Regions from separate parts of the Stenotrophomonas genospecies 5 genome, predicted to be linked through region 1. Evidence: predicted binding sites of a transcription regulator. Region 1 holds the regulator's gene; each other region holds the start of a gene.
The links. The regulator FliA, encoded in region 1, starts transcription of late flagellar genes. The targets are predictions, from matches to a motif close to TAAAGTTTNNCNNNCNNNGGCCGATAA.
Positions count from the first base shown of each region.

Region 2: ACX9OW_RS07000 (methyl-accepting chemotaxis protein) is a predicted target of FliA. The motif match lies at 3,589-3,615, and genes of this name have one in related genera.
Region 3: ACX9OW_RS13175 (methyl-accepting chemotaxis protein) is a predicted target of FliA. The motif match lies at 5,238-5,264, and genes of this name have one in related genera.

Region 1 covers NZ_JBTMUW010000001.1:903,096-910,216, forward strand. Annotated here, with positions in the region: gene ACX9OW_RS04225 (chemotaxis protein CheA) at 1-679, opposite strand, end outside; gene ACX9OW_RS04230 (protein phosphatase CheZ) at 682-1,287, opposite strand; gene cheY (chemotaxis response regulator CheY) at 1,287-1,679, opposite strand; gene ACX9OW_RS04240 (RNA polymerase sigma factor FliA) at 1,737-2,480, opposite strand; gene ACX9OW_RS04245 (MinD/ParA family ATP-binding protein) at 2,477-3,364, opposite strand; gene flhF (flagellar biosynthesis protein FlhF) at 3,351-5,003, opposite strand; gene flhA (flagellar biosynthesis protein FlhA) at 5,149-7,121, opposite strand, start outside.
Region 2 covers NZ_JBTMUW010000001.1:1,536,805-1,543,925, reverse strand. Annotated here, with positions in the region: gene ACX9OW_RS07015 (PAS domain S-box protein) at 1-2,019, shown strand, start outside; gene ACX9OW_RS07010 (hypothetical protein) at 2,082-2,321, shown strand; gene ACX9OW_RS07005 (DUF5694 domain-containing protein) at 2,331-3,419, opposite strand; gene ACX9OW_RS07000 (methyl-accepting chemotaxis protein) at 3,847-5,682, shown strand; gene ACX9OW_RS06995 (GGDEF domain-containing protein) at 5,679-7,115, opposite strand.
Region 3 covers NZ_JBTMUW010000001.1:2,868,337-2,875,457, reverse strand. Annotated here, with positions in the region: gene ACX9OW_RS13210 (alkaline phosphatase) at 1-1,381, shown strand, start outside; gene ACX9OW_RS13205 (GIY-YIG nuclease family protein) at 1,443-2,009, shown strand; gene ACX9OW_RS13200 (hypothetical protein) at 2,044-2,226, opposite strand; gene ACX9OW_RS13195 (LysR substrate-binding domain-containing protein) at 2,325-3,221, shown strand; gene ACX9OW_RS13190 (transporter substrate-binding domain-containing protein) at 3,273-3,989, opposite strand; gene ACX9OW_RS13185 (VOC family protein) at 4,071-4,226, shown strand; gene ACX9OW_RS13180 (arylamine N-acetyltransferase family protein) at 4,250-5,089, opposite strand; gene ACX9OW_RS13175 (methyl-accepting chemotaxis protein) at 5,293-7,121, shown strand, end outside.

The DNA.
Region 1 (7,121 bases):
TGTTGGCCGCGGGCTTGGCAGCGGCGGCCGCGGGGCGCGGTGCGGGCAGTGCAGGCGCAGGCGCCGGCGGAGCAGCCACGGGTTTCGCGCCGGGGGCGGCGCCGCCGTGCAGCTGGTCCAGCAGGGCTTCGAACTCATCCTCGCTGATCAGGCCATCGTCGGCCTTGACCGGCGTCGCCACTGCGGTGGGGGCGTTGCTGCCGTGCAGCTGATCGAGCAGGGCCTCGAACTCGTCGTCGGTGATCAGGTCACCGGCAGCGGGCGCGGCTGCTGTGGGGGCGACAGCAGCCGGCGCAGCAGTGCCGTGCACGTCGAACTGGGCGATCAGGTCCGGCGGGGCATAGCCGGGTTCGTTGCCGGAAGACACGGCATCCAGCATCGATTGCAGGTAGTCCAGAGACTGCTGTGCGGCATCGAAGTGATGCGGCTGCAGCACCGCCTGGCCAGCGCGGGCGGCGCCCAGTGCCTCTTCGGCGGCATGGCACAGCTCGACCATGGCGGTGATGCCGAGGAAGCCGGCGCCGCCCTTGAGCGTGTGATAGCCACGGAACACGGCGTTGAGCTGGTCGGCGTCCTGCGGCGCCTGTTCCAGCGACACCAGCTGTTCGCCGAGGCGATCCAGGATTTCCTGTGCCTCGATGATGAAATCGGCGGTGATGTCGTCGGATACCGCGCTCATGCTTACAGTCCCAGGTCCGACAACAGGTCGTCGGCGTCGTTCTGAGAGACCGCGTGGCGGTCCAGTCCCTTCAGTGCCGGTCCGGCCAGCGCCGGATCGGTGCGATGCTGCTCCGGTGGCAGGCCCAGCGCGCCAAAGCCTTCGTGCACGCGGCGGACGATGCCGACCACGCGACGGATGATCTGTCCGGTCAGGTCCTGATAGCTCTGGGTCAGGGCAATCTCGGTCAGGTTGTGGCGGATGCGTTCCAGCTGCGCATCCTGCCCCGGCTGCAGGCCTTCGGCGCGCAGCTGTTCGGTGAGGCTGCGGCACTCTTCGGCCAGGTCCAGGGTGCGGTGCGTGGCCTGTTCGGTCATCGCCACCACATGGTCCAGGCGCGCGCAGGCGTCGTCCAGCTCGCCCGCCTCGCTGGGGACGGTCGGCAGTTCGCCCAGGGCCTGGCCCAGTTCGCGGGCCAGCCGTGACAGGCCGCTCATCATCGGCTGCGTGCGTGCGGCCACCAGGGCGTCGATGCGCTGGCGCCAGGCGCTCTCGTCGCCGGATTCGAGCGCGTCGAGGGCTTCCTGCAGGCGCAGGACGAGGGCGTTCTTGTCGACCGTGGCGTCCATCAGGCGCTGGCCGCCAGGCGTTCGAAGATCTTGCCCAGTTTCTCTTCCAGCGTCTGCGCGGTGAACGGCTTGATGATGTAGCCGTTCACGCCGCTCTGCGCCGCTTCGATGATCTGCTCGCGCTTGGCCTCGGCGGTGACCATCAGCACCGGCAGGGTCTTGAGCTTGGCATCGGCGCGGATCGCCTTGAGCAGTTCGATGCCGGTCATCACCGGCATGTTCCAGTCGGTGACCACGAAGTCGAACGGCTGGCTCTGCAGCATCGACAGTGCGGCATGCCCGTCCTCGGCTTCGGCGGTGTTGGTGAAGCCCAGATCGCCCAGCAGATTCTTGACGATGCGGCGCATGGTCGAGAAGTCGTCGACGATCAGGATGCGCATGTTCTTGTTCAAAGCGGAGTTCCTTTGTTGTTCAGTCGCCCGCGGTGGCCGTGGCCGCCGCAGGCATGTTCATTCTTCAAGCCCGGCATCCGCGGCCTCGAAGATCTTCAGCCGGCCGCGCAAGCGCAGCACGGCCTGGCCGTGGATCTGGCAGACGCGCGATTCGCTCACGCCGAGAACCGCGCCGATCTCCTTCAGGTTCAGCTCCTGCTCGTAGTACAGCGAGAGCACCAGCTGTTCGCGCTCGGGCAGATGGCCGATGGCCTTGCCCAGTTCGCGGCCGAACTCGCCACGTTCCAGGACCTGCTGCGGTGTCGGTCCGCCCTGGGCGACGGTGTCCAGTTCGCCCTGGTCTTCGATGCGCGATTCCAGGCTCAGCACCTGGCCGCGCGAGGCGTCCTCCATCAGCCGCAGGTATTCGGGCAGTGGCATGTCCATGGCCGCCGCCACCTCGGTGGCACTGGCTGCACGGCCCGTGGTCTGCTCCAGGCGGCGGATGGTGGCGGCCGCATCGCGGGCGCGCCGATGCACCGAGCGCGGTACCCAGTCGCCGCGGCGGATCTCGTCGATCATCGAGCCGCGGATGCGGATCGAGGCATAGGTCTCGAACGAGGCACCCTGGTCGGCGTCGTAGCTGCGCGAGGCTTCGATCAGGCCCATCATGCCGGCCTGGATCAGGTCGTCCACTTCGACGCTGGCCGGCAGGCGTGCGGCCAGGTGATGGGCGATGCGCCGCACCAGGTCCGAGTGCTGGGCGATGACCTCGGTCGCCGCCGAGCGCTGGACTTCCCTGTACTGGGCCGCGCCTTTCATGCTGCCACCCCGCGTTGCTTGAGGATGCGCTCGAGGAAGAATTCAACGCCACCGCGTGGCTCGGTGGGGGCCTGCCAGCGGGCGGTGCGACGGGCGATCTCGGTGATCGCCAGCGCCGCCGGGCTGGATGGATAGGCCTTCACCACCGGCTGCTGGCGCTGCACCGACAGGCGCAGCCAGTCATCCTGCGGCACGCAGCCCAGGTAGTTCAGCGAGACATCGGCAAGGAACTTCTCGCAGACCCGGGTCAGCTTTTCATACAGCACGCGGCCCTCGTTGGGGTCGCGCACCATGTTGGCCACCACCTGGATGCGGTCCACGCCGCGCTCGCGCGACAGCACCTTGATCAGTGCGTAGGCGTCGGTGATCGAGGCCGGCTCGTCGCAGACCACGACAACGGTGTCCTGTGCGGCCTGGCAGAAGGTCAGCACGCCATCGGTGATGCCGGCGGCGGTGTCCACCACCATGATGTCCAGCTCGCGTTCCAGTTCGGAGAACACGTTCACCAGGCCGATGTGCTCGGCCGGGGCCAGCTCGGCCATGTGCCGCCGACCGGACGCGGCCGGCACCACCAGCACGCCGTTCGGACCTTCGACGATCACGTCTTCCAGCGAGCAGCGGCCGGCGACCAGATCCGCCAGGGTGTGGGTGGGATTCAGGCCGAGGATCACGTCGATGTTGGCCAGGCCCAGGTCGGCGTCGAGCAGCAGCGTGCGCTTGCCCATGCCGGCCAGCGCCACGGCCAGGTTGGCCGAGACGTTGGTCTTGCCGACGCCGCCCTTGCCGCCGGTCACGGCGATGGTGCGCACAGGGCCGAGCGGCTCGCTGCGGGTGGCCGACAGCGGGAAGGTCTTGGTCAGCTTGGCGTACTCACGCGACGGCATGGTTCAACTCCGGGTTGCAGGGCATATCGGCCGCTCGGCGCAAATCTTCAAGGCGAAGTACAAGATTGGCCGCGCTGGCCCGGTGCAGGTCGTCCGGAACGTCCTGGCCATCGGTCACCCAGGTGATCGGCAGCGCGTGGTCTACCGCCACTGACAGGGCGTTGCCGAAGCGGCCGGTCTCATCCAGCTTGCTAAGCACCAGGCCCTGCAGGTTGGCCGCGCCGAAGCGGCGCACCACCTCGTCCATGTCGCCAAAGCTGGTATTGGCCGGCAGCACCAGCAGAGTGCGGACCTGGCGGGCGGCACGCAGCCACTGCAGCTGCGCGGCCAGGGCGCGGTCGCGCGGGCCCAGGCCGGCGGTATCGATCAGCACCAGCTTGTAGTCCTTCAGGCGCTCCAGCAACTGGTCCAGGTCGGTACCGCTGTTGGCTTCATGCACCGCGATGCCGAGCTGGCGGCCATAGCCGTACAGCTGCTCGCGGGCACCGATGCGCAGTGTGTCGGTGGTGACCAGGGCCACATCGCGCGGCGCGTGCTTCTCGGCGAAGCGCGAGGCGAGCTTGGCGATGGTGGTGGTCTTGCCGGCCCCGGTTGGACCGACCAGAGCGATCACGCCGCCTTCTTCCAGCGGATCGACCGGCGCGATCGGCAGCCTGCGCGAGATCAGGCCCAGCATCAGCCCGCGGCCCCGGTGGGCTTCGGTATCCAGCGGTATCTGCATGGCCACATCGCGGGCCAGCCCGGCATCGAATCCGTACTCGTCCATCAGGTCCAGGGCGGTCGCCCGCACCGGGCAGCCGCGCAGGCGCTCGTCGGTGAAGCGGTTCATCTCGCGCTCGATGACCTGGCGCATGCCGGCCACTTCGTGGCGCAGCTGGCGGATCTCGGCATCGTCCTGTGCAACCACCGTCAGTACCGGCGCCGGGGCAAGGAGCGGCGCCGGGGCCGGCGCGGTCTCCGCTTCAGCGGCAGCGGCAGGGGCTGGCGTGGTCTCGGCAACGTCCTGCGCGTACGGCGGCTCGGGGTGCACGGACTCGGCCTGCGCAGTGGCCGCAGTGGTGATCGGCAGCGGCGGCGGCAGCACTGCCGGCGCGGGGGATTCGTGATGCTCGTCCTGCGGCGGGTCGATCAGGAAACGGGCGCGGTTGGCGGGCGCCGGTGCGGGAGCCACGACGGCGCTCGCGAACGGCGCGAAGATCTGCTCCGGCAGTGCCGGATCGTTGACGGTGGCACGCGCCAGGGTGGCAGCGAAGCCGGAACTGCCGCGGGTGGGCACGATCTCGTCCGCACTGTCCAGGGTGCGGCCGGTGGCACCGACGGCCGCGCGGGCGAGGGCGGCCACGGCCGATGTGGTGGCGGTCACCGGCTGCTGGGCCGGTGTCGCGGAGCGGCGGCGGGTGACTGCGGCGATCACTGCATCCGCGGCGGTGCGCGGTTTCGGCGGCGGCGGAGCCACGTCGCGCCGCGAGGCTTCCAGCGCGCGTTGCACCGCGCTCTCGTCATAGTTGGCTGCGGCGACGATCTCGACGCCTTCCTCGATCCGGCGGTTGGACAGGATCACAGCATCGGGACCATGTTCCTTGCGCACCAGGTTCATGGCCGAGCGCATGTCGGCGGCGACGAATCGTTTGATTTTCATGCTGTGGTCACGGGACGGGGACGGCGGGGTGGTGGTGGGAGAACGCGGGTGGTCGGTGGTCTGCACGGAACGGGTTCCCCTTGGCATCTGTCTGTTGCGGTGGTTCGAAGGTGGTGTCTGTTTTCTGACGCATCGGTGGGCGGCGTCAGCTGATCGTTCCGACCAGCTTCAGGCGCTTGTCCTCCGGCACTTCGCTGTACGCCAGTACCGACAGCGACGGAACGCTGTGACGGACCAGGCGTGCCAACGCGGCACGTACCGGGCCGGGAACCAGCACGACCGCGGGCTCGTTGCGGGCTTCCTGCTTGCTGACACATTCGGCCAGACTCTGATGCAGTCGCTCGGCAAGCCCGGGTTCCAGCGCGGCGCCGTTGCCCTGCGTGGACTCCTGCAAGACGCGTTCCAATTGCGGGTTGAGGGTGAACACCGGCAGCTCCGCCGACATTCCGGCGATCTCCTGCACGATGAAGCGGCCGAGCGCGGTGCGCACTGCGGCGGTGAGCGTGGCCGGGTCCTGGCTGGACGGCGCGTGCTCCACCAGTGCTTCGGCGATCTTGCGCAGCTGGCGGATCGGAATGCGTTCCACCAGCAGGTTCTGCAGCACCCGCACCACGGCCGACAACGGCAGCGCCTTGGGCGTCAGATCTTCGACGAGCTTGGGTGCGCTCTTGGCGAGGTTGGCCAGCAGGTGCTGCACCTCTTCGTGGCCCAGCAGCTCCGGCGCATGCTCGCGGATGAGGTGGGAAAGATGGGTGGCGACCACGGTGGCCGGGTCGACCACGGTGTAGCCCATGGTTTCGGCCTGGGCGCGCTGGTGCGGCTGGATCCAGGTAGCGTCCAGGCCGAAGGCGGGATCCTTGCCGGCGATGCCGTCCAGCGGGCCGAGCGCACTGCCGGGGTCCAGCGCCAGTTCGCGGTCGGGATGGATCTCGGCGGTTGCCACCGGCACGCCATGCACCAGCACGCGGTAGCCGTTGGCCGGCAGTTCCAGGTTGTCGCGGATGTGCACGGATGGAATCAGGAATCCCACGTCCTGGGTCAGCTTGCGCCGCACACCCTTGATGCGTGCCATGAGTTCGCCGCCCTGATTGCTGTCCACCAGCGGAATCAGCCGGTAACCGACCTCCAGCCCCAGCGGGTCGACCGGGCGCAGTTCGTCCCAGCTCAGTTCCGCGGTGGGGGCCGGCGCCGCCGGTCGGCCCAGCGCACTGACCGCGCCGGGGTCGCTGCCGGCAGCGTCGCTCGGGGCCGGGGCCTGTCCCTTCCGGTACAGCTTCCAGGCGATGAAGCCGAGAATGGAGGCAAGCGTCAGGAAAGCGACGTTGGGCATGCCGGGCACCAGGCCGACCAGGCCGATGATGCCGGCCGTGATGGCCAGGGCACGGTACTGGCCGAACACCTGGCCGGTCATCGCCTGTGCCATGTCCTGCGAGCGCGAGGCACGGGTGACCAGCATCGCCACTGCGCTGGAAACCAGCAGGGCCGGCAGCTGCGCCACCAGACCGTCACCGATGGACAGCAGGGTGTAGGTCGCAGCGGCATCGCCGAACGGCATGCCATGCTGCAGCACGCCCACGGCTAGGCCACCGAGCATGTTGATGAACAGGATCAGGATGCCGGCAATCGCATCACCGCGGATGAACTTGCTGGCGCCGTCCATCGCGCCATAGAAGTCGGCTTCCTCGCGGACCTCCTCGCGGCGCAGCTTGGCTTCTTCGCGCGTCAGCAGGCCGGCGTTGAGATCGGCATCGATGGCCATCTGCTTGCCGGGCATGGCGTCGAGGATGAAGCGCGCGGTCACTTCCGAGACACGGCCGGCACCCTTGGTGATGACCACGAAGTTGATGATGGTCAGGATGGCGAACACCACGATGCCGACCGCATAGTTGCCGCCGATCACGAATTCACCGAACGCGGCGATGACCTTGCCGGCCGCGTCGTGGCCGTTCTGGCCATTGAGCAGGATGACGCGGGTGGAGGCCACGTTCAGTGCCAGCCGCAGCATGGTGGTGACCAGCAGCACGATCGGGAAGATGGTGAAATCCAGCGGGCGCTTCACGTACACCACCGCCAGCAGCACCATCAGCGAGATGGCGATGTTGAAGGTGAACAGCGCAT
Region 2 (7,121 bases), 630 kb from region 1:
CGGCTGGAAGAGCTGGAGCCGATCTGCCAGAAGACCTTCGCGGCACTGGTGCATCCGGACGACATCGCGCTGTCGGACACCGCGCTGCAGGAGCATTTCGACGGGCGCAGCGACAACTACGCCTGCCTGGTGCGCATGCGCCACAAGAACGGCCAGTGGATCTGGGTCCATGACCGCGGTCGCGTGTTCGAATGGGACGGTCAGGGGCGGCCGCTGTGGATGGCGGGTGCCCACGCCGACGTCACCGAGCTGCAGCAGGCACGACAGGACGCGGCCGAGAGCCGCCAGCGCCTGCAGTCGGTGGTGGACGCCTCCGACGACGTCGCGGTGATCGCGACCGATACCAATGGCACCATCACCCTGTTCAACACGGGGGCGCAGCGCCTGCTGGGTTACAGCGCCGCCGAGGTGGTCGGCCTGCGGCGGCTGGATGCCTTCCATGAGCCGGATGAGCTGAAGGCCTGGCTGCAACCGCTGGCCGACCCGCAGGGTCACCTGCCGGATGTGTTCGAGGCCCTCAGTGCGCATGCCGAAGGGCAGACCTATTCGCGGCGATGGACGCTGCTGCGCAAGGATGGCCGGCAACGCCAGGTGCGGCTTTCGATCAGCCGCATGGACGGCGCCGATGGCACGCGCATCGGCTATGTCGGCATGGCCATCGATATCACCGAGATCCTGCAGGCACGTGCGGAAGCACGCATGGCGGCGGAGAAGTTCGCAGGCGCCTTCACCTCGGCTGCGCTCGGCATGGCGCTGGTTTCGCTGGAAGGGCGCTGGCTGGATGTCAATGACGCGCTGTGCCGCATCCTGGGCTATGCGCGCGAGGAGCTGCTGCAGGTCGATTTCCAGCGGCTGACCCATCCGGACGATCTGCAGGCCGATCTGGCCCTGGTGCAGGACCTGCTGGCAGGCCGGTGCAGCCATTACCACCTGGAGAAGCGCTTTCTCGATCGCAACGGCAGGGTGATCTGGACGCGGCTGTCGGTATCGCTGGTGCGCAACGAACGCGGTGAGCCGGTGCATTTCGTCTCGCAGATCCAGGACATCAGCGCACAACGCAGCAGTGAACAGCGCCTGTTTGAAAGCGAGCAGCGCAGCCGCATCACCCTCGACGCCGTCGCCGACCTGGTGCTGAGCGTCAGCCTGGAGGGCCGCATCGAATATGCCAATGCCGCTGCCGTGCGCATGCTGGCCGGCGACGGCGCACAGGCGCTGGCCGGCTACAGGGTGCAGGACGTGCTGCAACTGACCACCGAGTACGCCCCCGGCTCGATGCTGGACGTGGCCGTACTGCTGGACCCGGAAAGCAACGCGGTCGACCTGCATGCCGACCTGCTGCTGCGGCTGGGCACGGCGACGGTGCCGGTGGACCTGACCCGCGCCTGGCTGCGCGACGATGAGGGCCATGTGCGCGGTGCGGTGTGGGTGCTGCGCGACGATACCCAGCAGCGTGCACGGCAGCGCGAAGCGCGCCAGCTGGCGGAGATCGATCCGCTGACCGAACTGAGCAACCGGCGGGGGTTCGAAGTCCATCTGCAGCAGGCCATCACCCGGGTCGAGCGGACAGGCCAGGCGGCATCGCTGATGTACATCGACCTGGACCGCTTCAAGCCGGTCAACGACACCTGGGGCCACCTGGCCGGCGATGCGGTGCTGTGGGCGGTGGCCAGCGTGCTGCGCCACGGCGTGCGCGATTCGGACGTGGTGGCCCGGCTGGGCGGGGACGAGTTCGCGGTGATCCTGTCCGGCTGCACGCCGCGCCGCGCGGCGCGGATCGGCGGCGAACTGCTGCAGACCCTGGCCAGCCTCTCCATTCCCTGGGACCAGCACCGCCTGCGGGTGGGCGCCAGCATCGGTATCGCACCGCTGCTGGGCGGCATGGGGGTGGACCAGGCCGTGGCTGCGGCCGATGCGCAGTGCTACAGGGCCAAGGCAATGGGACGCAACAACGTGCAGGTGCAGGGGGAAGCCGGCGAATGGCCGGCTGAGGGCGTGGACAGCGACGCCGGTGGCGGCTGATCTCAGTCTGTGAGAGGGCGGCCGCGAATACTGCGCGCACACCCACCCCGTTGGAGAACGACATGCGTTTCTGGACCCCGGATGCCCTGCGTGCCTTCGCGCCGGCGATGGTCGGCTGGTGGCTGGCGGTAGCCGCCTGCCTGCGTTTGGAGCAACTGCACGGCGATGCCCGGGCGCAGGCGCTGCTGCCCACCCTGCAGGGCGGCGTGGTGGTGCTGCTGATACTGACCCTAGGTGCGATCGTGGTCGCCTGCGTGCTGCTGTGGCGGTCACGGCGCGGCGATGCGCCGGCCCCCTGCTAGCCCTGTGGCTCAGTCCAGCACGCTGTTGGCATCAACCAGCCGCACGTCGTGCATCTGGTTGAGGTAGGCCTCGTAGTAGCCCTTGTGCGAGGCGCCGACGAGGGTCAGCATGCGGGTGCCCGGGTGCTGGCCCAGCACCTCGCGCATGTTGGCGACCATGCGCAGGTTGCGGGTTTCCCAGTAGCCGACATAGCGGCGGCCGAAGCCTTCTGGTGATGGTTCGACCAGGGCTGCGCCGAAATCGCTGTCGTAGACCCGGGCGACGGTGTCGGGCGCGTTGTAGTTCCGATAGAGCGCCAGCAGGCCGTCCGTGCTGCCGAGTTCGGCGTACAGGGCCGTATCGGCGGCCCGTCGTGCCTGGGTGGCGGGATTGTCCCAGGCCTTCATGACGGCTTCGCCAGCCGCCTTCTCCAGTGCCGCTGGCGTGGGCGAATCAGCGGTGTGGTCATCGACTGCCCACAGGCGTTCCAGGCCCAGGCGTGCGGCAAGCTCGGCCGCGATCAGGCTGACTTCGTTGCGTCGCGAGGCGCGTTTGTCGAGGAACTGCACCAGTTGCGGTGACAGGCTGTCTGCGGCGCGACGCTCCTGCGCCGGCAGGCGCAGCCACTGCACCAGCGCAGAGCCGTTCTCACCTGCGGCCAGGAACAGTGCGGCCAGCCGGCGACGCTGTGCGTGCGTCGGTGTGGCGGGCCATGCCGCCAGCACGCGATCGACTTCGGCATTGGCCGCTGGAACATCCAGACCGGTGGCGGCCTGGGCAGGTGCAGGATCGACGCAGTAACTTTCCACGCTCTCGGCATAGCGGGCGGGATTGCGGCGCATGAAATCGCATTGCAGTCCGGACAGGTTCTCCACGGCGATCGCCGTTGGCCGCCATGCCTGCAGGCGCTGCAGCAGCGGCTCCAGCATTGCCGGCTGGAAGGTCGGGGGCAGGTCGGACAGGTGCGGTGAACCCAGCACCAGCACTTCGTTGACGCGGCCGGCGGGCGGGCCCTTGAGCTGTGCGGGATTGAAACTCGGCCGATAGCCTGCATCGGCGGCCAGCGCGCCGCTGCTGCACAGGCCGAGGGCGAAAAGAGCAGCCAGGCGTGAAAACATGCGATCTCCGTGTCGATGGACGGTCCGTGGTGGGCGCATCCTTGCCTGTCCACCCCCTTGCCGACAGCCCCGATGGTCATGGCAACCTTTTCGTTGCAGGCTGCATCGAGGGCGCCGTCAGGCGCTGCAGGGGGGGAGGGGGCTGGACAGGGCCCGCTGCGGAGGGGCCTAAAGCCCGGAACGGAGGTGCCGATAACCTCACTGGATCCCGCTCCCGTCACCCGCTGCAGGACCCCCAGGCTGCCCCGTCGGGCGGCCCGCGCAGTGTGTTCCGCCGCTCCCGGATACCGATCGCACCCGCCCCCAGATGTTCTTGCCCGTTGCTCGAGAGGTGCCTGCCGGCACCTGTAGTCCAAGCAATTGATGTTGCCGTCGGGCATCCCGCTTGACGGATCGCAGCCGCTTACCGGACACCGAGGATCAGACAATGCTCATTCCAGGCCTCACGGCGGGCGCGCAGGCGCCGGCCGAGCTGCACACCCGTTGGTCGCCGTTGCGTTCCCTGCTGGGGGCGCTGGCGGGACAGCCTCGGCCCGGCAGGGTCGACACCGACCGCGGTCATGCCGAGCTGGCCGCCCAGGTGGCCGCACTGCATCGCGTGCAGGCGGTGATCGAATTCGATCTGGATGGCACCATCCTGCAGGCCAACGACAACTTCCTGCAGGCGGTGGGCTATCGTCTGGACGAAATCCAGGGCCGGCATCATTCGCTGTTCGTCGATCCCGATCAGGCGTCCAGCGCCGAGTATCGGGACTTCTGGGCCCGGCTGGGACGTGGCGAGTTCGACGCCGGACAGTACCGACGGCTGGGCAAGGGCGGGCGCGAAATCTGGATCCAGGCCTCCTACAACCCGGTGCTGGACCCGCAGGGCCGGCCCTTCAAGGTCGTCAAGTTCGCGACCGACATCACCGCGCAGAAGCTGCAGGCCGCCGACTCGGCGGGGCAGCTTGCCGCCATCGACAAGTCGCAGGCGGTGATCGAGTTCAGCCTGGACGGGCACATTCTCTCGGCGAACGCCAACTTCCTCGCCGCCACCGGCTACAGCCTGGAAGAGGTGCGCGGCCAACACCATGCGCTGTTCGTGGAGCCCGAACTTCGCGACAGCGCCGAGTACCGCCGGCTCTGGGAAAAGCTCGGGCGCGGCGAGTACGACGCCGGGCAGTATCGGCGGCTCGGCAAGGGCGGCCGCGAGATCTGGATCCAGGCCTCCTACAACCCCATCCTGGATGGCAACGGCAGGCCGTTCAAGGTCGTCAAATACGCTACCGACATCACCGCGCAGGTGCATGAGAACCAGGCCATGCAGCGTGCGGTGGCGCAGACCCGGGAGGTCGTGGCGGCGGCCAAGCAGGGCGACCTGACCCGAACCGTCGCCATTGCCGACAAGAGTGGCCCCATCGCCGAGCTGTGCGATGGCGTCAACGCGCTGGTCGAAGCCATGGCCGGCATCATCGGCCAGATCAAGTTCGCTGCCGATACCATCGCGGTCGGCGCGACCGAAATCGCGCAGGGCAACAGCGACCTGTCGCAGCGCACCGAACAGCAGGCGGCCTCGCTGGAAGAAACCGCCGTGTCCATGAAGGGCCTGGCCGATACGGTGCAGCGCACGGCGGCCAATGCGCGCCAGGCAAGCCAGCTGGCCGGCGGCGCAGCGGAGGTGGCTGCGCGTGGCGGCAGCGTGGTGCACGAGGTGGTGGCGACGATGGCCTTGATCAACGCCTCCTCGCGTCGCATCGTCGACATCATCGGGGTGATTGACGGCATCGCATTCCAGACCAACATCCTGGCGCTGAACGCTGCCGTGGAGGCGGCCCGTGCCGGCGAGCACGGCCGTGGGTTCGCGGTCGTCGCCACCGAGATCCGCGAACTTTCGCAGCGCTCGGCCAGCGCCGCCAAGGAGATCAAGCAGCTGATCGACACATCGGTGGCCAATGTCGGTGCGGGCACGGCGCAGGTGGAAAGTGCTGGCCGCACGATGGACGAGATCGTACTCAACGTGCGCAGGGTCAGTGACCTGGTCACCGAGATCAGCAGCGCCTCGCAGCAGCAGAGCGATGACATCCAGCAGATGAACCACGCGGTGGACCTGATCGACCAGGGAACCCAGCAGAACGCGGCGCTGGTCGAGGAAGCGTCCGCCGCGGCGCGCAGCATGGAAGAACAGTCGGCCCACCTGCTGCAGACCGTCGCCGGATTCCGTGTGCAGGGGGCGGCGGGCGGCGGTACCCTGCAGCATGGCGTGCCGACCCTGCGCGTGGTCTAGGCGCGCAGGGCAGGGGCCGCTGTACGTTCCGGCAAAGCCTCGCCGCGGACGCAGTTGCGGCCCGCGCGCTTGGCCCGGTACAGGGCCTGGTCCGCACGTTCGACCACGCTGTCCGGTTCCTGCCGAGCATCGGCAGCCAACCATGCCACGCCGATGCTGACGGTTACGCTGGACGGGCCGGACGGCAGCGCGGCGTCTTCGACCGCCACGCGGATGCGCTCGCCCATGGCCATCGCATGGGCCACGTCGGAGGAAGGCAGCGCAGCGATGAATTCCTCGCCGCCGTAGCGGGCGAGCAGGTCGTCACCGCGCTGCAGGCAGCCATCGATGATCGCGGCCACCGCCTGCAGGCGGCGATCGCCCTCCGGGTGTCCGTAGGTATCGTTGAGGCGCTTGAAGTGGTCGATGTCGATCATGAGCACCGCCAGGCCCAGGCCCTGGCGCCGCGCGCGCCGTTGGGCGCCCGGCAGCGATTCATCGAAACTGCGGCGGTTGCCCAGCCCGGTCAGCGGGTCGCGCCGGGCCAGCGCTGCCAGGTCGTCGCGCTGGCGCTGGATGTCCACCTGGCTCAGCACGCTGCGCAGCGCATAGCCCAGCATGGCGCCGATGAAGCCCACCGTTGCCATCGTCTGGTTCGTGCGCGCCATCAGCAATGCGACCAGCATCAGCAGAAGCGGCAGCATCAACGGCACGCTGGCCTCGACGAAACGCCGCAGGTTGCGCGGGACAGGCGGCGCGGTCCTGCGCCGCGGACTGCCGGCGATCACCGCCAGCAGCAGGAACAGGCCGCTGATGAGCAGATCTGCCCATCCGCCGTCCGGGGTCTGCGACCGATACCGGCTGACGTACTGCTCGATCAGGAAGTAGCCGAGCAGGAACAGGGTGAGGGTGCGGAAGAAGTCGCGGCGATCTGCGTTGTCCTCGGCCAGGTAGCGGATCAGCGCGAAGCTGAACAGCAGGCTGTTCTGCGTGGTGCTGATGGGGTTCAGGCCATGCGTCCACAGCGCGGTATCCAGCTGCGCAGTCGATTGCGCGTGCGTGTAGTACAGCAGCCAGAGCAGACCGATGATCGACAGGTCGACGCTGCGGACATGGCGGTTCCGGCTGTCGGCGCTGGCGGCCACGTAGGTCAGCGGGATGCGATAGAACACGTAGAGGATCAACGATGTCAGTGCGACCTGCGCCGGCCAGGCATCGGTGATGCCTGGAAACAGCAGTGGCAGCAGTGCGACCGGAAACAGGCTGACGGCGAAAGCGAAGGTCCTCCATTTGCAGGCGGCGTGGCTGTCACGCGCACGGCGCACGCATGCCATGGCCGCCAGCAGCGGCGCGGCGCTCGACATCAGGAACGAACCCACCGGATCTCCAGGGCCTGCCAGGCCGACGACGAATGCATGCGTGACCAGAAAAAACAGTGCAGCCGGCAACGTCATGCATTC
Region 3 (7,121 bases), 2.0 Mb from region 1:
TGCCGCCGCGTACTGGCAGTATGGCAGCCGCGAAGGCGCCCCGTACGCGCACTTCCCGCAGCGCCTTGCGGTGGCCACGTTCCCGCTCAACGCCAGCAGCCAGCCCACGCACGATTCGGCGCAGACGCTCGGCTACGACGCCGCGAAAGCATGGGATGCCACCCCGGTACCGGCAGCGGATCTTCCGTTCGCCGGTTATCAGTACCTGGCCGCGGTGGCGACCGACAGCGCCGCGGCGGGCACGGCGTTGTCGTCGGGCATCAAGACGTACAACAACGCCATCAACGTCGACAACGACGGCGTCGCGGTCGAGTTCAACACCCTGCGCGCCAAGCGCCTGGGCATGGCAACCGGTGTGGTCACCTCGGTGCCGTTCTCGCACGCGACACCGGCCGCGTTCGCCGCGCAGAACGCGTCGCGCAACAACTACCATGCCATCGCCCACCAGATGCTGGCCCAGGGCCACATGGACCTGGTCATGGGAACCGGCGGCCCCGGCTACAGCGTCGATGGCCGCGCCTGCGATGACGATGCAGGCGCAGTGAAGGAAGAGGGTTGCGCGAACCCCTGGGAGTGGGTGTCGCAGCAGGACTGGCAGCAGCTGGAAGCAGGCACCCCCATCGCTGGCAATCCTGCCGGACCGTGGCGGTTGATCCGCAGCAAGGAAGCGTTCGCTGCGCTTGCACAGGGGAGGGTGCCAGCCGACCGCCCGTTGATCGGCGTACCGCGTGTGGCCAGCACCCTGCAGCAGGCGCGTCAGCTGCAGGTCCTGGGCAGGGATGAGACCACTCCCTCCGGCGTGAGGAAGATCGACAGCGTGCCGGACCTGGCGACCATGACCCGCGGCGCCCTGCAGTTCCTGCAGCAGCGCTCGTCCAAGGGCCTGTTCCTGATGGTGGAAGGCGGGGCCACCGACTGGGCCGCGCATACCAGCGCGTGCGGCACGGAATGGCATTACGGCCAGTGCGGCGACCAGCCGCAGTACGGCCGCCTGATCGAAGAGACGGTCGAGTTCAACGATGCGGTATCGGCGGTGGTGGCGTGGATCGAGCGCAACGGCGGATGGCAGCGCAATCTGCTGATCGTCACCACCGACCACGACAACAGCATGCCGATGGGCCCCGACGCGCAGCAGGTGGCGTTCGAGCCGGTGCGCAACAACGGGCGCGGGCGGATGCCGGGGATGAGCTTCCGCCCCACCGGCAATCATTCCAATGCACTGGTACCGCTGTGGGCCAAGGGCGCCGGCGCGGAGCGGCTCGGCGCCCGCGTACGCGGCATCGATGCCGGTTACCGACAGCATGTGCGGTGGAATGATGGCAGCTACATCGACAACACCGACGTGGCTGCCGCAGTGGAGGACGTGCTGCAGCGGCCGTGACCCGAACGGCGCACGGTTCGGCCCGGTTGCCATCGCGTCCGAAGCGATGCAGCCTGCGCCGATGGAACCGCAGATCCGCATCGATGGTCGTGTCTTCGCCTACGTCTTTCCCTGTGCCTGGGAGGATTACGCCAAGATCGGCTTCTCGCGTGACCCGCTCGGTCGCATCAGCGCACTGCATCGGCGCTGGTTCGAGTTCTTCGATCTGTGCGCCGGGGCGCTGGTGGAGGCGGAAACCGAGCGCGATGCGCGTGACCTGGAGCTGCAGCTGCGTGCCCCCTTCCGAGCCCATCGCGCGCCGGCACCGATGACCGTGCAGGACAAGGCCGGCGGACGCACCGAATGGGTGCGTGGCGCGAACCAGGCCTTGTCCGATGCTGTGCGTACGCTGGATGGGCGCGGATATCGGACCTTCCCGCTGCGCCCCTGGCTGCGCGCCGCCATGGTCCAGCGGCTGGATCGCCTGCATGACTGGGCCGCCCTGCAGCTGCCGGAAGAGGAAAGCCTGCGCATGACGGGCAGCCCCGGACCGGCGGTGCTGCGCGATACCCTCGATGGCTATCGCGCGCTGGACATCGACCCGCTGCCATCGCTGCCGCCCCATGTGCAGGCCTGGTACGGGCACTAGCGGCCCGGCCCCTGTGAGCCCGCCGCTGTCGCGCTCAGCGCGGGGCGGGGCAGGTGGGGCAAGGCACCTTTGCCGCAGCTGGACGGTCGAGGTGTGTGGTCCGGTACGGCTTTCCCGGTACCCCGGTCGTGCTGGCCACCGGCGTGGCCAACTGGCGGGCCAGCTCGGCGCTTGCGATGTGACCGTGCAGGAACAACAGACTGCTGAAGATGTTCATGATCGTCGCTCCACTTGAGTGGATTGAACGATACGGGCAGCATGAGGACGCAAAAAGCGACATTTCCGCAAGCTTGACTTGAACAGAATTCAAGCCTCATGTCCCGCCCACCCCTCCATGCCCTGCAGGGTTTCGTGGCTGCCGCGCGCCTGGGCAACCTGTCACGCGCCGCGGCGTCGATGAACCTGACCGTCAGCGCGCTCAGCCACCAGATGCGGCAGCTCGAAGAACGCCTCGGCCAGCCGCTGCTGGTCCGCCAGGCGCGTGGGGTCGCACTGACCCTGGAGGGCCAGCGCCTGCTCGATCGGGTCGGGCCGCACCTGGATGCAATCAACGAGGTGTTCCAGCGCTACGCCGCGCGCGCCGAACATGTGCTGACGATCAGCGCCGTACCGTCGATGGCCTCCGCATGGCTGGTGCCACGGCTGGGTCATTTCGTCGCCGCACACCCGCAGATCGAGATCAACCTGCAGTCCAGCGAACGCCTTGTCGATTTCGATCGGCAGCTGCAGTTCGACGCGGCCTTGCGCGTAGGCGGCGGGCAATGGGCCGGGCTGGTGGTCGAGCGGCTGTTCGATGAGTGGCTGGTGCCGATGGCCAGCCCGGCGCTGATCGCGCGGATGGGCGGCATCGACCGTGCTCCACTGGCGCAGTGGCCGCTGCTGGGCGATCCGGATGGCGCATGGGCCGCGTGGTTTGCCCTGATCGGGCAGAGCCCCCCTTCGCGGTTCGTGGCGGTGCTCGACGATTCGGAAGCGCATCACCGTGCAGCGCTCGATGGCGTCGGTGTGGCCCTGGGCCGGCTGACGCGCGCGCGCCTGCTGCTGGATTCGGGCCAGCTGGTCGCGCTGTCGGAGCAGCGGCTGAAAACCGCCTGGCCGCACTGGCTGGTGTATCCGCAGCGCTCGGCGCGCCACCGTGGATTCCTCGCCTTCCGTGAGTGGTTGCATGCGCAGGCCAGCGAGCATGCGCGGCACATGGAGACGCAGGGCTGATCCGGCCCGGCGCACGCAGCCACCTGTCGCGTGCTGCGGGCCACTGCTGCGTCATCGCACCAGGGTGACCGCCTGTCCGGAACGTGCGAAAGCGTCCTCGAGCAGGGGCCCTGCCTTGATCGCCTCGACCTCGTCGAACAGGGCCCGCAGGGCGGCAGCGGGGCGCGCCGCAGGTGCGGCCACGGCCTGCTGGATCGCAGTGAAGCGGTCGGCGAGCACGCGGTGTCCCGGATGCTGCAGTGCCCAGGCCTGCAGTGGCTGGCGCACGCCAGCGGCGGCATCCAGGCGCCGTGCGTCAAACAGATCGATGGCCGCCGCTGACGTGTCGGCACGCTCGATCGTGGCGTGCCGCAGTTCCCGGCTCAGGAACAGATCGTAGGCGGCACCGCGGCCAACGGCGATACGCAGCCCATCGCGATCCAGATCGGCCACCTGCCGCGCCGGACTGTCCTCGTGCACCAGGTAGGTTCCTTCGATCTCCACATACGGTGCACTGAAGGCGATGCGGCCGGCACGTGCCGGATCGATGGCGAGAAAGGCCAGGTCCCATGCGTCGTCGGCTGCCGCCGCGACCACCGATGCGGCCGCATCGTGACAGGTGAATCGCGCCTGCACGCCCATCCGCTGCGCCAGCGCGGTGGCCAGCTCCACCGAGGGGCCGCGCGGCGATCGTGCGTCGCCCTGCGCAAGGACCGGATTGCCCAGATTGATGGCGACGCGCAGATGGCCCAGTGGCGCCAGTGCACTTCGGTGATCGGCCAGGGTCATGCAGCGCTCCGCGAAGGGTGGGCAGGCCAGCATGCCCGCAACGATGCGCACGGAATGTCAGGGCGGCGCTATCCTGCGACGATGCACCCCATCGCGCATGTCGAGATTCCGGCCAGCGACCTGGCTCGCGCCATCGCCTTCTACCTGCAACTGCATGATGCCGGCCACTGGCGGGTGGCCGAGATCTGCGACAGCGAGGGCAACCGCATTGCGCTGCAGGCGCCGGTGACGTTGTAACCCGGGCACCGTGCCGCGCGGTGCTACCGTGATGCGGCGTGCGAGCGCTGCAGCCAATCGGTGATCGCCGGATCGAGCCGCGCATCGTCCGGCACGCGCAGGCCGAATGCCGACTGCAGCACGTCGCGCACGTCGGCGGCATCGCGCAGCGGGCGCTTGAGCGGCGCTTGCCCGGGGCGGTACTCGGTGTAGTTGCCACTGCCGATGGTGCGCCGCCAGTCCGGGCCGGCCAGTGACGCGCGCAGCTGGCCGGGGAAACCCGAATCCGGGTGCGTGCACACGTACCAGTTGGCCACCACGTTGTCGATCGGCGCTGGCGGCCGCAGGTCGAAGCGGTACATCGCCCGCCATGCGTCGCCCGCCTGGGCGGAAAGCACGAAGTCGTCCTCACCCGCCAGCTGCTGCAGCTGGAAAGACTCGTGCGGCGTGGCCTGCGGCGCCGTTTCGTACAGCCGCAGCGGCACCGTCGGCGTCAGGCCACCGAAGCCGGCATCGACCAGCCAGTCCTCTCCCTCCACGTGCACGCGCAGCAGCAGGTGGGTACGCGCCGTCGGGGCATTGTCCTGTGCCGCCAGCAGCACGCGCGCGCTCAGCGGCTGTGCGTCGAAGCCCACTGCCTGCAGGAGCGCCAGCAGGCCGCCGTTGAGTTCAAAGCAGTAACCGCCGCGCTGCTGGTCGAGCAGCTTGTGCTGCACGCTGTCCAGATCGATCGGCACCGCGTCGCGCAGCAGGCTGCTGAGGGTTTCAAAGGGGAGCAGGGCGTTGTGGCGCTGCACCAGCAGGGTCAGTCCGGCAAGGTCCAGCGACGGCGGAGCATCCAGTTGCAGGCGCTGCAGATAACGGGGGACGTCGAGCGGGGTCATGGCGAGGGCGGCCGGTGGGAAGAATCCCACTGTGCAACCGCAACCGGGGTTGAGGTCAAGCGCGGGCGCTGTGTCACGTCTCCGTCGCCTGGGGCCGGTACAAAGAGCGCAACCGGCACGGTGCGTGCCACGGCATCGGCAATGTGCCTAAAGTTGCCGCCGGTCAGGCCGATACAGGTGCGTCCTTCCGCCTGGAGTCTGTGATGTCGGCCGCCGTCCCCCTTCGGTCCCTGCGCACCCGTCTCATCGCGATGCGCTCGGCGTTTCCACGCCTGCTGGTCTGGCTGCAGCCGCATCGACTCAGCGTGGCCAACAAACTCAAGGCCACCCTGCTGGTCTGCGGCGCGGGCCTGGTGGCGATCGCCGCCGTCCATGCCTGGACCGGCCATGCCAGCAGTCAGGCCGCACGCAGCCAGGCCAGTTACCAGCGTGGCAGCGATCTGGCCGCACGCCTGGCGACACGGGTGGCGGAGGCGCGTCGCCTGCAGACCCAGTATGCACGCAGTTTCGACGATGCTGACCGCAGCCAGCTGCAGGCGGCCCAGCAGGCACTGCAGGTCGATCTGAAGGCGCTCAGGGCGATGCCGATGGATGCGGGTCGCCGCAAGGCATTGCAGGCGCTCACCGAGGCCGCCGAGGGATTCTCGCAGGGAGTGGCCGCGCTGTTCGAACGTGTGGACGAGATGGGGCGTGGTGATGCGGGCCTGGCTGCACAGCTGCAGCAGGCCGCCGATGCCCTGCAGCAGCAGGTGGATGGCCTGGACCGGCCGGCACTGGCGCTGCACCTGCAGAAGATGCGGCGCCAGGAAGCGCTGCTGCTGCTCGATGGCGATTCGACTCATGCCGACCGCGCCAGCGAAGAGAAGCTGCCGTTCGATCTGGCGCTGGCGGGGTTGCCGCCCGACGTGCAGGAGGCGCTCCGCAGCGGCATGGACGCCTATCAGTCGGCACTGCTCGGCTATACCGCTGCCCGCGTCGGCCTTGACGTGGAGACGCAATCGCTGATGGAGACGGCTGCCGGCGTGGCGCCCGCGCTCGCCGCCTTCCAGCAGGCACAGGTGAATGCGCTGGCCCTGGCGCAGGCGCGGCAGCAGGCCGGTGCACGCACCATGAGCGTGCTGTTCGCCCTCACCCTGCTGCTGGTGGCCGGCGTGCTGATCACCAGCCTGCTGCTGGTGCTGCGCGCGGTGCGCAGGCCGATCCAGGACACCCTGCGGTTCGCCAGCGACATCGCCGATGACCGGCTCGATACCACGTTGCGCGTGCACAACGCCAACGACGAGATCGGCCAGCTGGCACAGCGCCTGGTGGACATGCAGCAGCGGCTGCGTGCGCGCATCGAGACCGAGCGTGCGATGGCCCGTGGCAACACGCGCGTACGCCAGGCCCTGGACTGCGCGCAGACCGGGCTGATGGTGGTCGATGCCGAAGGCCAGGTGGCCTACGCCAATCCTGCGTTGCGGCACGTGCTGGGCCTGCAGGCCGACGCGCTGGTCGGCACTGACGCGCGGGACCTGCATCCGGCCCTGGCCAGCCTGGTAGACGCGCGCCACCGCCAGGAGCGGGAAATCAGTCATGCCGGTGTGCGCTATCAGTTGATCGCCAATGCCATCGTCGATGACGACCAGTTCCTGGGCGTGGCGCTGGAGTGGCGCAGCCGTGCGCTGGAAACGCTGCTGGAGACCGAGGTGGCGGCACTGGTCGACGCTGCCGCGCAGGGTGACCTGCACGGGCGCATTTCGCTGCAGGGCAAGCACGGTTTCGTGCATACGCTGTCCACCAGCATCAACCGCCTGCTGTCCACCTTTGAAACCAACCTGGGGGACCTGCAGGCATTGCTGGCGGCGTTGGCCCGTGGGGATCTCAGCGTGCGCATGGAAGGTGAGCTGCAGGGCGTGTTCGCACGCATGCGCGACGACGCCAATGCAACCGTCGCACAGCTCGGCCGCATCGTGACCCGCATCCAGCGCGCCGCTGCCAGCCTGGACAGCGGTGTCGGTGAAATCGTTGCCGGCCATCACGACCTCTCGCA